Regions from separate parts of the Synechococcus sp. MU1617 genome, predicted to be linked through region 1. Evidence: predicted binding sites of a transcription regulator. Region 1 holds the regulator's gene; the other holds the start of a gene.
What was found. The regulator NtcA, encoded in region 1, controls nitrogen genes in cyanobacteria. The targets are predictions, from matches to a motif close to GTANCNNNNGNTAC.
Positions count from the first base shown of each region.

Region 2: a site for NtcA is predicted at 1,971-1,984, ahead of FZZ90_RS08135 (DUF4278 domain-containing protein). Genes of this name have one in related genera too.

Region 1 is NZ_VTLB01000002.1:608,667-613,765, forward strand. It holds gene psbH (photosystem II reaction center phosphoprotein PsbH) at 1-195, shown strand, start outside; gene FZZ90_RS06920 (TatA/E family twin arginine-targeting protein translocase) at 205-435, shown strand; gene pth (aminoacyl-tRNA hydrolase) at 450-1,067, shown strand; gene FZZ90_RS06930 (DUF3146 family protein) at 1,067-1,324, shown strand; gene FZZ90_RS06935 (resolvase) at 1,308-1,748, opposite strand; gene FZZ90_RS06940 (DUF3084 domain-containing protein) at 1,745-2,896, opposite strand; gene ntcA (global nitrogen regulator NtcA) at 2,924-3,640, opposite strand; gene rph (ribonuclease PH) at 3,699-4,442, opposite strand; gene FZZ90_RS06955 (cob(I)yrinic acid a,c-diamide adenosyltransferase) at 4,588-5,099, shown strand, end outside.
Region 2 is NZ_VTLB01000003.1:174,571-179,669, reverse strand. It holds gene FZZ90_RS08160 (leucyl aminopeptidase) at 1-393, shown strand, start outside; gene FZZ90_RS08155 (hypothetical protein) at 390-626, shown strand; gene FZZ90_RS08150 (hypothetical protein) at 642-824, opposite strand; gene FZZ90_RS08145 (hypothetical protein) at 1,049-1,216, opposite strand; gene FZZ90_RS08140 (hypothetical protein) at 1,444-1,596, opposite strand; gene FZZ90_RS08135 (DUF4278 domain-containing protein) at 1,725-1,892, opposite strand; gene FZZ90_RS08130 (DUF3104 domain-containing protein) at 2,047-2,337, opposite strand; gene FZZ90_RS08125 (hypothetical protein) at 2,568-2,720, shown strand; gene FZZ90_RS08120 (hypothetical protein) at 2,937-3,245, shown strand; gene msrA (peptide-methionine (S)-S-oxide reductase MsrA) at 3,264-3,887, opposite strand; gene lpxB (lipid-A-disaccharide synthase) at 3,884-5,065, opposite strand; gene lpxA (acyl-ACP--UDP-N-acetylglucosamine O-acyltransferase) at 5,065-5,099, opposite strand, start outside.

The DNA.
Region 1 (5,099 bases):
CAACGCACCCGTCTGGGAGACCTTCTCCGCCCACTTAACTCCGAGTACGGCAAGGTGGTACCCGGATGGGGCACCACTCCGGTGATGGGCATCTTCATGGTGCTGTTTCTTGTGTTTCTGCTGGTGATTCTTCAGCTGTACAACAAGTCCCTCATCCTCGACGGCATCAACGTGAACTGGAACGGCCTCGGCTGATCAGCACCCATGAACATCTTCGGCGTCGGTCTCCCCGAAATGGCGGTTATCGGCGCCGTTGCTCTTTTGGTCTTCGGGCCGAAACGGTTGCCAGAACTTGGCCGGACCCTCGGAAAAACCCTGAAGGGCTTCCAATCCGCGTCCAAGGAATTCGAGCGCGAGATCAACAAAGCCATGGCTGAGCCGGAGGTGTCCGGTGAGGCTGCGAAGCCGGCCGAAGAACTTCCCCCCAGCGACTGAGTTGTTCCAGCGGTATGACCACTGATCTCAAGCTGGTGGTGGGACTGGGCAATCCGGGGGCGAAATATGCAGGCACTCGTCACAACATCGGCTTCATGGCCCTAGAGCTTTTTGGTGAGCGCTCTGGATTCAGTTTTCGTCAGCAAGCCAAGTTGCATGGTCTTGCAGCAGATACAGGGGTGGGTGAGCAGCGGTTGCGCTTACTGATGCCCCAGACCTACATGAATGACAGTGGACGCGCGATTCGTGCTGCCCTTGATTGGTTCGGGCTGGAGCCCCACCAACTGCTGGTGCTGGTGGACGACATGGATCTTCCGCTCGGTCGTTTGCGATTGCGGGCCCAGGGCAGCGCCGGTGGCCACAACGGCTTGCGCAGCACCATTCAACATCTCGGGACTCAGGCGTTTCCCAGGCTGCGGATCGGCATTGGTGCACCAGCTGAGAATCCTGCTGAGCGTCGCGCCCGAACGGTGTCCCATGTTCTTGGCCCGTTCAGCAAGGTGGAGCAACCTTGTGTCGGCGCTGTTCTTGATGCTGTTCTGGACGGGATTCAACGTCTTCAGCGCCAGAGCTTTGAGCGTGCTGGAACCTGGATCAACGGTTTTCGCTATGACCTGGAGCCAGTCGACTGATGCCGGCTCTCCCGGCGACAACGGCCCATTTGCGGGTGCTCCGCCAGTGTTTTCAAGCCAAGTGCGTGGAGGGTGAAGTCTCAGCTGGAGGCTTCGAGTGGCAGTTCTCCTGGGCCTTTGACCGCGGCGAACTGATGGTGGAGCCGTCCTTGGGACGAGCCCTGATTGAGGATGCCCTTCGGCGGTTTCTGGTGCGTTCTGATTACAGGCTGGAACCGGGGGGTGACTACACCTTCATGGTTAGGGCCAGGTTCTGAGCGAGAACGTGGGAGCAGGCACCGGCCATTTCAGGCGGCACTGCAGGTGCTCCTCGAGCATCACCAAAGCGGCCACGGCATCCAGATCCACCGGTGGAATGCGCAGTCCTGCCGGCAGCATCCGTCGCCAACCTCGAGCCGGCCACAACGTCCAGTAACGCTGTCTTGCCCTCAGGGTTGTTCCCTGTTCAGGAATCACGGTGAGATTGCCCAGCCATTCCAGTCGCTTGATCCAGGCTCGGCTGCCCGTGCCGTCGCCGATCAGGATGCGGTCGAGAGCTTGGTCGTGATTCCACTTCTCCAGCCAGGGTCCCACAGCGTCCGGGGCCAGCACATGCCCTTCGCGCACGAGGCCGAGCTGAAGATCAGCCAGCACAAGACCACATTTGCAGCGGCCTGGATCGAGAACGGCCACCCGTTTCATGGGGATGGCTGAATTGTGACGACGACAGGATCGGCGCTGTTGCTGACCCCTGCGGAAATCACTTCCAATCCAACGCTTTGGCTGGGTCCTTCCATCAGGGTCTGGGCCAGTTGGGAGAGGGCTGATCCATCGAACTGAAGGCCCTCGCTCAGCGATCCTCTCCGCTGCACCTCGGCATAGGCCGAGGCCAAGAGAAGGTTCAGTCGTGTGCGAATGCCCTCTGGCGTGCGTTCATCCGGTGGCAGTGTGGTGGTGGCCAGCACGTCTCCGCGTTGGGCCACTGGCCGGTTGGGACGCACCTCGGGGAAGGCGTACACCGCTGTTTCACCCCGCAGCACATTGGTGGCGGAGCGCAGCGAGATCACCCAGGTCTCTGGTTTGCGGATGATGCTTTGCAGGCGTTCAACATCGCTGCGCGGAACGCGGATCAACTGGCGTTCGGGGGCTTCGCCAGGCCGCACTTTCCCGTAGGCGTTGAGATTGGCCTCCTGCAACAGCCTGTCCACAGCCTGTTTCGCCTGGTCTGGGGCATCGAGTCGAACCGTTGCTCTCGCCAAGGTCTGTCCGCTGCTGATCACCACCGATCCACGCCTCAGGGCGACCAGATTGCGTTCCAGTTCCTTGAGTTCCTGCTCACCGGCACGGATGCGGCTGCGAACGCTGTTGAGTTCGGCTTCCGTCCGCTGGATGTCCGCATCGCGGGAGGCGATGTCCTGGCTGAGGCGTTCACGTTCAGCTTCGAGTTGGGCCCGCTCTTTCTGAAGAGGAGCCAGTTCAAGGCGCAGGGTGTTGGCCCGTTGCTGCGATTGCTTGAGCTCAGTGGCTATCCGCTTGGTTTCCGTTTGGGTCTTGTCCCGTTCCCGCTCGGCTGCCTCGAGCTGTTGCCGGCTGTCCTGGAGTTTCTCCTGCAGGGCATCCAGTTCAAACAGGCCCACCCGCAACTGCCGGCTCACCAGCAGCATCAGGCCAAGCGAGAGTGCGCTGATCAGGCTGCCGGTCAGCACCGTGATCAAAACGGCGGTGCGCCTTGGGCGCATCCTGAACAAACTGAGTCGCGCTTTGCCGACGCGGCTGCCCAAACGGTCGCCCAGGGTCGACAGCACGCCCCCGAGCACCAGCAGAACCAGGATCAGTGCCCAGCCGCTCATGGCTGCACCCGTCGGTCGATGGCCGGCTTAGCTGAAGCGTTTGGCCAGAGCGATTGGATCCAGAACGGTGATTTTCTTGCGGTCAATCTGAACCAGACCGGATTGACGCAAGTCTCCCAGCAGACGCGTGATTGTGACCCGTGTTGAGCCAATTGCTTCGGCGATGGCTTGATGGGACAGGCGTAGGTCGATGGTGATGCCCAGCTCATCTGCCACGCCGAAATCCCTGCACAGCACGAGCAGGAAGCTCACCAGCCGGGATGACATGTCCCTGTGGGTCAGGGTTTCAATCATCGTTTCGGTCTGCAGAATTCGGCTGGAGAGACCCTGCAGCAAGCGCAGGCCAACGCTGGTGTCTGCTTCGATGGCGGCCTTCACGGAGGTCGCCGGTGCCGTCACCATTTCGACCCGGGTGAAGGCCACAGCGTGGTAGAAACGATCGGACCTTTGACCGGTCAGCAGGGACAGCACTCCGAAGAGGCTGTTCTCGCGGAGCAGGGCCACGGTGATTTCTTCACCCGACTCGTAAACGCGGGACAGACGCACGGCTCCCCGGCGGATCAGATACACCCGTTCTGCGGGATCTCCGGGGAAGAAGATGGTCTTGTTGCGGTCAACCAGTTCACTGCTGGCGCCATCGAGATCCCGGATGATCTCCAGGAGAGAACGGTTGGCCGGCTCTGCGCTGGGAGCTGGAGCCACCATCTGCGGGGCGTATCGGCTGAAACCTCGGCTACTGGTCATGACAACCCCCTGGTGAGGCGAAGTTACGGAGCTGGCGGTGGCCGCCATGTAGCGGTTATTACGTAACGCTGCTGTGCTCGTTGAAGGCCTGGCGTTGCGCCTGCATCAGGGATGACACTCCCGGCTCCGCTAAATCCAGCAGCTCATTGAGTTGGTTGCGGCTGAAGGGCGCTCCCTCAGCAGTTCCCTGGATTTCCAACAGACGTCCATCGCCGGCCTGCACAACATTCAGGTCCACCTCAGCTCGGCTGTCTTCGCTGTAGTCCAGATCCAGCAAGGCCTGGCCATCCACCAAGCCGACGGACACGGCCGCCACCTGGTCGATCAGGGGCGATTGCTCCAGGACTCCTTGTTCCACCAGTGATCGGCAGGCCTGGTCCAGGGCAAGCCAAGCCCCGGTGATCGAGGCCGTCCTGGTGCCGGCGTCCGCTTGGATCACGTCGCAGTCGATCAGCAAGGTGCGCTCACCAAGGCGCTCCATGTCGATCACGGCGCGCAGGCTGCGGCCGATCAACCGCTGAATCTCCTGGGTGCGACCCGAGAGTTTCATCAGCTCCCGTGATTGCCGCTGTGGGGTGGAGCCGGGCAGCAGACGGTATTCGGCGCTGAGCCATCCCAACCCTTCTCCCTTACGCCAGCGGGGAACCTTGTCCTCCAAGCAGACGCTGCAGAGCACAGCGGTTCGACCGGTGTGAACCACAAGGGAGCTCAAGGCGAACCCCATGGGATTCCAGGTCACCGAGAACGGTCGCAACTGCTGCGGGCGACGGCCATCAGTGCGGTGTTCAAGGGATTGGCTCATCGGTGGTGTGCAGTTCGTCAAGCCTCGCAGGCGGTTGGGTCTCGCCCTGTCCAAACACCATGGGTGGTGTCAATCCTCTTGTGGAATGTGATCTCGCCGCTAGATTCAAGGTCTCGCCGGGATCGCCCGGACAGATGCTTCCGCGATGACCACAAGCCTCGCCGACCCCCAAGCCTTCCAGAACTCCCTGGATCGGGATCAGCAGGCTTTGCAGCGGGCGGGCCTCAGGCCCTTACCTTCTGTCTCTGACCCGCCACCCCTACATCTGGTGGCTCCAGAAGGGCAGCTGCAAGTGCATACAGCGCCCTACCGAGGCAGTTTCGCCAATGTTCTGAGTCAAGCCATGCGTGCTGCCGGCTTGGGCAGTCGTGTTCTGATCAGTCAGTTCCTCAAAGGGGGCGTTCAGCAGGGACCTGCAGGACGGGTGCAGCTCTGTGGAGGCCTTGTCTGGCTGCGGCCGGAAGTGCCCCTCTGCCTCTCCTCGCCGGGGCATCCCGGTGGCGCTGAGGCGGTGGCTGCTGTTTGGTCCATCTGCCGCCAGCATCTGATCCAGGGAGATCTCGACCAGCTGGTCTTGGATGAAATCGGTCTTGCAGTGGCCTTCGGATACCTGGATGAAGCGGACGTGATTGAAGCCCTCGAGCAGCGGCCCGCTTC
Region 2 (5,099 bases), on a different contig from region 1:
GCCGTGGTGGATCTGGCCACCCTCACCGGAGCCTGCGTCATTGCCCTGGGTGATGAGATGGCCGGGCTGTGGTCCAACAATGACGACCTAGCGGAGGCCCTCGATGCCGCTGCTCAGACGGGTGGGGAAGGCCTCTGGCGCATGCCACTGCGGCAGTCCTACAGGGATGGATTGAAGTCGTTGCTAGCCGATATGAAGAACACCGGCCCGCGGCCAGGCGGTTCGATCACAGCCGCCCTGTTCCTCAAGGAGTTCGTGGCCAAAGACACCGCCTGGGCCCACATCGACATCGCCGGACCGGTCTGGAGTGACAAGGGCAAAGGGGTCAATCCCGCTGGAGCCACCGGCTACGGCGTGCGCACCCTGGTGAACTGGGTGCTGGCCCAGTCATGAGCCGCTCCCCGGTGCGCTGGTACATCAAGGCCCAATTGGGGGTACTTCTGCTCCCGGTAGGGCTTTGCCTGTTCGGCGAAGCGGTGAGCCGCAAGGTGGTTCAGATGCTGGGCAAGGATGGAGGCCCCTGGTTCTGGTACGGCACCCTCAGCCTGATCTGCATCAACGCCGGAATCGGCCTGATGATCGACAGCGGGCTGACCCGTGGTTTTCCAGGGCGACGTCAGGGCTGATCGGGACGCGCCCAATCAGGATGCAACCGCTTGCAATTCAAGGGAACGGTCGGGTGTTTCAAGCGCATGGATCTGCCACCTTGCTCGCTCGGAGCAAGTTTCCAACACCCGATCGAGATCATCCGACGCATGCTTCGGCGACGCGTAGGGACCGATATGACGGGTGCCAAGACCATCCTTAATGGTCAGCAAATACATACAACCCTCCTCTCACCGCCAGATCGTAAGCATGGCTTCCACCTTGGTCGATGGCTGGAAACCCGTCTGTTCACTGAGAACTTGCTGAATCATTCAGGTCGCCGCGCTTAATCTTTTCAACAGGTTGAGTGTTGGTTTCTTAAGGAATTCGACCGGATTTGATCAGGTAACGGCCGGCTCGCCCCCCTGGAGCGAGACCTCGTATCACTCCAGGGGTATTGGGCTCAGTTGACGTCAGTCACAGCCGCTGAAGCAGCAGACCTGCCTGACATTTCGCGCAGAGAACCCGCAGCGCAGAGGGTCGAGAGCGCGATCGCGACCAGGGCGGCGCTGTTGATCAACTTGAGCGCGACAGGCAGATGGGTGTTAATCATCTCGCGGACATTTGCCATGGGGAAAGTTCACAGTGAACATGTTCATGGTGCAACCCTTGTCAACGCAACGGGACCGTCCGCAGAGGACGACTCCTTTTTCTTGGGTCCCTCACACCAAAACCGTTTTGTCGTGATGGCGACGACCAGCCACGGGAGTCCAGGCCATCCTGCGGAGGCTTCTTTCGGTGAAGGGGCAACGCGTCGAACGCGGGGGTGCCTAGGGAACACCCCCCTTTTTTTTGGCATCAGGCCACAAGGACAAGGGCGATGTTGAGAATCGCCAGCCCCACCAAGAACACCGCCGCCAACAACGCGGCTTCTGGGAAGAACTTGGCAATCACAAATCCCACCCCAAGAAACACCGAGGAGATCACGATGGCGGTGAGGTCCGTTCCCACTGGCGGGCTTTGACTGTTTCGCGCACACAATGACGAAATCCCGCTTGGATCGTGGTCGGCCATCCACCAAGCGGCCCAATAAAAAACCCCCGCCAATGGCAGGGGCAAGGCCTGAAAGAAGCTTCGGCCTACTTGGTGTAGGAGACGCCTCGATAGGTCAGGGTGGGGTGCACGTCGCGCGCGACCTCCTCCCGACAGGTGTTGTAGTGCTCGCGTCGGTAGGTCAGCTCAACGCAGGCTTTGGGTGCTGATACCGCTGCTGCGTAGGCGTGACCTCGATAAAGAAGTGCCGTCATTGGAAGTTCCTCGAAGAAATCCAAGTCCCCGTTCCGTGGCTTGGAGCGTCTGCGCCCCTCTAAAGGGGTGAACGTTCTGTAGCAACTGCTACACAGCCTTTATAGGACAACCGTCAACCCCGCGTTATTGACGCGGACACATACGGCCCCTTGATCAACGCTCTTCACGGACGAGCGCACTGGCCGGCCATCCATCCATCGACCAGATCACATCAGAAATCGCATCGGCATTGATCCACGTGATGACGCCCGTGTCCACATCAGCCACCTGAAACAGAGACGGGAGCCTGGGGTGACGCGCACTCCCCTCACAGAAGATCACCTGCCCCATCCACCAATCCCCTTGATCGAGCTGGTCTCCACCAACGATCACAAAGTGCCCTGGGCGGACATGGAGGAATGGAGCTTCCGCCTTCACCGCGAGATCGCTGTGATCAATAGACATACGCCGCCCATGAATAGTACTCCTGTACTCATAGCCATAGCGGTCCAGGTTTGGCAACCCGTGGATCGCGCTGGCGTCTTGGTGCGGGTGTGTTGCCAGACACTGACGTAAGCACTTTTGCTCCCTGGACGTAGGCCCACGGGCGTCTAGGTTTCGTCAGTCTTCAGATCTGTAGGTCCACTTTCGATCGCACTAGGCCCTGAGCCTGCCGCTGTCGAGAACGCCAATCGATGACTGACCGCACTCTCAGCATTTCCGATGCACTGCGCGAAGCGCAGCTGCAGCGCCTGGAAGCTTCCTTGGCCTGCAAAACGGCATCCAAGCCTCAGGCCACAACACAGCCAGCCAAAGACAACGACAAGGACGCCAAAGCAAGCGACTGATCGCAACAGTCCTCACGCATTCCTTGATCAGATCGGCATATTGAGGGTCATCCGGCACTTGCCGGTGTCCTCAAGTGCTGTGCTGTGGAGTCACTGCTCTCGATCCTGCTGGGTTTCGCGCTCGCGTGGGCGATCACACGGGTGATCATCTGGCTGAGCGACCGTGCGCGCACCCGGGGGCGCTCTGCCGAGGATTGAGGCTGCCATCCTTTAGGCATGGACCGATCTCCTGCCGAAAAAGAGCTCAACCGCATTGAACGTGAGCTGGATGCGAACAACCAACCTGGAGGGGAACCACCTGTGAAGCGAGGCGGTGGTCAGGGTGGTGGAGGACAGACAGGGAAGTCAGGCAACAGATCGCTGGATGCCGTGCTTGTCACGGCGCTGTTGCTGTTCGTTGTCTCAGCCGTACTGGTGTTCGCAGACCGGCTCAGCTCGACTCAACGCATGCAACTGACAGCTGGTTCCGTTGGAGGAGCTGTTGGCCTGTTGCTCGGCTATGGCGTCGGAAGGCTGAGGCCTTAAGGCCACCGGAACTGAGCTCTAATTCCCCCAGGCGTTACCGGAACGAGCGTTGTCCCCCCAGACGGTGTCGAGCCTGCGATCACGACCGCAGCTGAACCGGTAAAAGTTGTATTTGACGGCGTTGTTCTCCGCGTAGTTCTGGTGGTAACCCTCGGCGGGCCAGAAGCGAGCCGCCGGCCTGAGCTCCACCTTCAAAGCAGACCGGGATTGCCCGAGCTCGCGGGCCGCCGCCTCAGCACTGGCCTCAGCGGCCTGAGCCTGGACGGGATCGGCCGTGAAAATCACCGGCCGATAGGAGTCGCCGCGGTCACAGAACTGACCGCCGCCGTCCAGAGGATCCACATTGCGCCAGTAGCTGCGCAACAGCTCCGCATAGCTGATCAGATCCGAGTCAAAACGCACCTGCACCGCTTCCTGGTGACCTGTGGTCTCACTGCTCACCTGCCGGTACGTGGGGCGCTCCAGCTGCCCGCCGCTGTAGCCGCTCACGGCCTCCCGCACCCCCGGCAGATCCTCCAGGTCGTGCTCCAGACACCAGAAACAGCCACCGGCAAAGACCGCCGTCTGCAACTCAGCCATGGCCTGTTGGGGCCAGCTAAGCAGCATCAGGCAGGTGAACAGCAGCAGCAGCGTTCGTTTCATCCGAGCACCTGATCAAAGATGGCCTTGGCCGCCCGCTCGGTTACTCCAGGAGCACCAAGGGTGGCCCGCAGCCGCTCATAGCCTTCCAGCATGGCGTGGCGCTCAGGGGTGGCGGTCAACAGAGGAAGAGCCCTCTCCACCAGGGCTTCGGCGGTGAGTTCGTCCTGCAGCAGCTCCGGCACCAACCGCTGCTTGAGCAACAGATTCACCGGCGAGATGTGATCAACCTGGAAGCGCAGCACGTGGCGGGCAACCCAGGCCGTGAGTCGGCTCACGCGGTACCCCACCACCTGGGGCACCCCCTGCAGGGCCAGTTCCAGATTCACCGTGCCGGATTTACCCAAAGCGAGATCCGCGGCCGCACAGAAGGTGGTCTTCAGCCCATCGGCTTCAGCGGCGGGAATCACCCGGCTCTGGCGCACGCCGGCCTCCTGCAGCGCTGCAGCCAAGGGCGCTTCGAACTGCGCAAGCCCAGCGGGCAGAAGCACCTGAAGATCAGGGTGGCTTTGCTGCAACAGGGCCGCCGCCTGGGCCAACGGTGGCATCAGGTAGCGCAACTCCTGGGGCCGCGAGGCTGGCAACAGCAGCAGCACCGGCGCCTCAGGATCCAGACCCAGTTGGCGGCGGGCGCTGGCGCGATCGGGCAGGTTCTGGAAGCTGTCCAACAGGGGATGGCCCACCCAGCTCACATCCGCACCACGGGCGGCATAGAACTCGGCCTCCGCCGGGAAGATCGCCAGGATCTTGTCGGTGAACCCAAGAAGACGGGTGGTGCTGCCATCGCCAAAGCGCCAGGCCCACTCCTGGGGGGCGATGTAGTAAGTGATCGGCAGATCGGGCCGCTGTCTCCGCAGCCGTGTGCCCAGACGCACATTGGCCCCGACGTAGTCAATCAACACGACCCCATCAAGGGGCCGGGCCTTCAGCAGCGCATCCACCCGGGCCTGCAGCCGCAGCGTGGGAAGAATCAATGGGACGGCCTCCCACAGGCCAATCGCCCCCATCGGAGCGGTGTCGGCGATCAACACCGCACCCGCCGCCTCCATGCGCGGGCCTCCCAGGGCCAGCACCTCAAGCTCCAGCCCCCGTCGGTCCGCCTCCAACCGCAGGGCGCGAATCAACAGGCTGCCCTGCAGATCACCGGAGACCTCTCCAGTGCTGATCAGCAGCCGAACCATCAGCGCCCCTGCACAGGCATCGGCCCACGTCGGT